Regions from separate parts of the Uliginosibacterium silvisoli genome, predicted to be linked through region 1. Evidence: predicted binding sites of a transcription regulator. Region 1 holds the regulator's gene; the other holds the start of a gene.
What was found. Region 1 encodes FNR, which switches genes on or off when oxygen is low (the NO sensors DNR and NnrR bind a similar motif). Its sites were predicted from a motif close to TTGANCTAGNTCAA; they were not measured.
Positions count from the first base shown of each region.

Region 2: a site for FNR is predicted at 1,182-1,195, ahead of VVD49_RS03075 (acetate uptake transporter). Genes of this name have one in related genera too.

Region 1 covers NZ_JAYXHS010000001.1:887,770-889,969, forward strand. The annotation lists gene VVD49_RS04075 (universal stress protein) at 1-2, opposite strand, end outside; gene VVD49_RS04080 (response regulator) at 338-733, shown strand; gene fnr (fumarate/nitrate reduction transcriptional regulator Fnr) at 769-1,533, shown strand; gene rquA (rhodoquinone biosynthesis methyltransferase RquA) at 1,617-2,200, shown strand, end outside.
Region 2 covers NZ_JAYXHS010000001.1:677,084-679,283, forward strand. The annotation lists gene VVD49_RS03065 (hypothetical protein) at 1-248, opposite strand, end outside; gene VVD49_RS03070 (PEP-CTERM sorting domain-containing protein) at 450-1,037, opposite strand; gene VVD49_RS03075 (acetate uptake transporter) at 1,265-1,882, shown strand; gene VVD49_RS03080 (amino acid permease) at 1,929-2,200, shown strand, end outside.

The DNA.
Region 1 (2,200 bases):
ATGATGAGCTCCTTGAAAGCGGAAAATGTTGTTCACGCCTTCAAGGTAGGCCGTAGTGGCCGCACGCCCTTGACGTGGATCAACAGGCCGCGCGCCGGGAGCAATGCAGTCCGGGTAAGCATGGCTTCCCGGAGCTCGTCAGCCAGGCGAAAGACGGGATGGCGATGGCTGCTGGTGCAGTGCGCCCACCGACGCTGCATGGCTGGGCACGGGGCCGGCGTGTAGGGCAATTCCTACCCCCTGCCCGACAATCTCCCATCTCGAATCAGCCTTTCCCGACGCTGCATTCCAGCCGTCCCTGATGGTGGGTGGAGCCGCTGCAGACCAAACTGCAGCCATGAACTCAAGTAGCCCAACCCGCAGCGCAAGCACCAGCGTCTTCATCGTCGAAGACTCGCCGGCCATCCGTGCCCGGCTGGTGGAATTGCTCAACAGCATCGACGACGTACATGTCGTCGGCGAGGCTGATACGCCCGCCACTGCGGTCCAGGGCATCTTCGAGACGCAGCCTGACTGCGTCGTGCTGGACATCCAGCTGATCGGCGGCAGCGGCATCGAGGTGCTGCGTGCGGTCAATCCACAGGCTCCGGGAATCGAATTCATCGTACTCACCAATCACGCTACGCCCCAGTACCGCCGCTTCTACATGGATGCAGGTGCGCGCTGGTTTTTCGACAAGACGGAAGAGTTCGAGCGCATCAGGGAAGCGCTCCCACTGCACCGTCCTCACTGACCATCAACATGACCCGAGCCAACGAGGAACACATCATGCAAGTCACCATCGACGTCACCCGCCACACCGACGCATCGTGCGCCTCACGGGATCTCGCAGTGCGCTGTACCAACTGCAATCTGCGCGAACTCTGCCTGCCGCAAGGCATGGCTCAGGACGAGGTACAGAAGATCAATGGCCTGGTCACGACACGCCGCCGCGTCAAGAAAGGCGAGAGCCTGCAGCATGCCGGCGAGCCGTTCAAATCGCTCTACGCTGTACGAAGTGGTTCGTTCAAGACCTGCATCGCCACCGAAGACGGCCGCGACCAGGTGACGGGCTTCAAGATGTCGGGCGAGATCATCGGTCTCGACGGTATCGGCACCAACAGCCACATCATCGATGTGATCGCGCTGGAAGACAGCGAGGTGTGTGCCATCCCCTTCTCGCGCCTAGAAGAAGTCTCACGCGAGATCGCCGGACTGCAGAAACAGTTCCACCGCATCATGAGCCGCGAAATCGTCGGCGAACAGGGTGTGATGGTCTTGCTCGGCAGCATGCGCGCCGAAGAACGCGTCGCAACTTTCCTCGTCAATCTGTCGCGCCGCTTCCGCGCACGTGGCTACTCGGCAACCGAATTCCACCTGCGCATGACGCGCGAGGAAATCGGCAGCTACCTCGGGCTCAAGCTCGAGACCGTCAGCCGTGTCATGTCGCGCTTCCATGACGTCGGCCTGATCAAGATCAACCAGAAACACGTCCTGATCCTCAACCCTGAAGGCCTGCAGGAAGCAGCCTCTCCATCAACCGCCGGGCACTGAGCAGCGCCCCGCCGCCGCGCACGGTGTCACCCCTTTGCGCACTCCATAGACTACAGGCGGATGTTTGATGCATCCGGAATGCAATGACCGATACAACTTACGAAGGTACCTGCAAGACCACGAAGACAAGCAAGCCACCCCTGCCCGCCTACATGACCGAGGTCTATGACTGGGCCTACGTCAACCCGCGCTGGGTGCGCTGGCTCGACCGCAACATCGTCGTCAAGACACTGCTGTTCGGCAACGACCAGCGCCTGATCCGCGCCTACCTGTCGCGCATCCAGCCCGGCATGCGTGTCTGGCAACTGGCACACGTATACGGCGATCTGGTGCGCCGCGCCGCTGAATGTGTCGGCCCTGCCGGCGAGTTCACGCTGACTGACGTCACACCGATCCAGATCGCGCACGGCCACGCCAAGTTGCGCAATATGGACTGGGCACACACCCACCACGCCGATGCCGGCCTCTACCGTGTCGACAAGGATTACGACCTGATCTGCAGCTTCTTCCTGTTGCATGAGGTGCCGGACGACTGCAAGCATCGCATCATCGACAATATGCTCAACCAGCTGCCGGAGAATGGTGAAGCGCTGTTCATCGACTATCACCGCCCTGCGCTGTGGCAACCGATACGCTACATCCTGAGCTGGGTGAACCACGCCCTCGA
Region 2 (2,200 bases), 210 kb from region 1:
CAGACATTGGCGTCATGGCGGCTGACGACGAGACCGACGATGTCATATTCATAAATCGGCTTGACCGTGTATCGGATGTCGCCAACCGTGGTATCGAAGGCAGGCGTATGAGTAGGCGTCTGTCTGGGCTCATCGAGCAAGACCGATTCCAGTTCTGACGGCGGCGGGAGTCGCTCACTGCGCCAGAGCGCGACGCCGAGCAGCACGAGGCTCGCGAGCAAGGCGAGCTTTATGAGTGAGCGGATCATTGAGCGCTAAGCCGGAGTTTCAAGAGCCCTGATTGTCGCTTATCGACTCCATCTGGATACCTGCTTGTGAAGGATGTCGAGGAAACGCTGGCGCAGCGCGTCACCCGTTATCTCAGGTTGTCGACATCGCGGCCTTGCTCTGGAAAATGAAAACGGACCGCGAAGGTCCGTTCCTTGTCCTGCCCTGACGCGCGCTACTCCTCAGCAGCGCCTGCGGCTCGTCAGCACCATCATCGCGATGCCCAGGAACAGCATGCCCAGCGTGCCCGGCTCCGGCACGGTTGCGGCCGTGCCGAACACCGACACCTTGGCGTCGAACAGGCGAAAGTCGTTGGTGCCGAAGCCTTCTTCCGCAAACCACAGATTGAACTTCTCCGTGCTGAGGAACGAAGCGAAGGTGTCGGTGCTCGGGCCGAAGCTGAAGGTTTGCGAGGTCAGTACGTCACCCACTTTGCTCAGCGCCGGCAGCGAGGTCGATGCGCCCGGGCGCGCGCGCCAGGATTCGAAGCTGCCGTTGGTCTGGGTGAAGTTGAGCGTGACTTCGAAATGGTCGATCGAGGTGTAGTCGAAGGTGCTGAAGTCGAAGACGTCGTTGAAGCGGCTGGTGGAGTTGTCCTTGACGGTGACGTAGTCGGCGGACAGCGGGTCGTTGCCGCCCGGGTCTAGCTTGCCGGAGGCGGAGCCGTAGTCGTGGAAGATCTCGCCGATGAGTACGGGGGTGGCGCCCGCGCCGGTCGAGAGGCCGGTCAGGGCGGCGGTGAGTGCGAAGAGTGCAAAAATCTTTTTCATGCTGTGTATCCGGGGAATAGCTCGCGCTGCTGCAGCGCAATGAAACGAGTCTACCCGCGCGAAAATCGCTGTCAGCCACTGATCTACGCAGAATGCGTATTTGTGCGCACTCGCCGGGCAAAAATTGCCCAATGCGTGACTTTCTTGATCTGTGTGAAAACTGCCGGCCGCGTCATGGCGCAGGCTGCGGCCTTTGCCGATTACGGCTTGGACACAGGAGTTTTCGAATGGCTGATCACGCCAAGGGGCACGACCACACTGCGAATCCGGCACCACTGGGTTTGCTGGGTTTCGGCATGACGACGGTGTTGTTGAATCTTCACAATGCGGGACTCGTCGAGCTCGGTACGACGGTGCTGGCGATGGGCATCTTCTACGGCGGCATCTGCCAGGTGCTGGCCGGGCTGATGGAATGGAAGAAGGGCAATACCTTCGGCACGGTGGCGTTCACGTCCTATGGTTTCTTCTGGCTGTCGCTGGTCGCGATCGTCGTGCTGCCGAAGACCGGCCTCACCGAAGCCAGCTCGGCCACGGGCATGGCTGCGTATCTCGCCATGTGGGGCGTAATGACTTTCGTGCTGTTCATCGGCAGCCTGAAGCTGAATCGCGCGACACAGTTCGTGTTTGCATCACTGACGGTGTTGTTTGCCCTGCTGGCCATTGGCGATGCGTCGGGCAGCGCTGCGCTGAAGACGCTGGCGGGTTGGGAAGGCATGCTGTGCGGCGCTTCGGCGATCTACGTTGCAGCGGCACAAGTGCTCAACGAGATCTACGCTCGTAATGTGTTGCCGCTCGGCGAACGCGCGCGGCCCGTCATTGCCGGCATGTTTGCGAAGGCAGCCTGAGAGCCGCGCACGCAACACAGGTAATCAGATATTGGAGGAGCGGGACATGACAGACACGAGTGAAGGCCTGCACCGCTCCCTGAAGAACCGCCACATCCAGCTGATTGCGCTGGGTGGCGCAATCGGTACCGGCCTGTTCCTCGGTGGCGCGCAGAGCATCCAGCTGGCCGGCCCTGCCGTGCTGCTGGCGTATGGTGTGGCGGGTTTCATTGCTTTCCTGATCATGCGCCAGCTCGGCGAGATGGCGGTGGATGAGCCGGTATCGGGCTCCTTCAGCCATTTCGCATACAAGTTCTGGGGCGACTTCCCCGGCTTCCT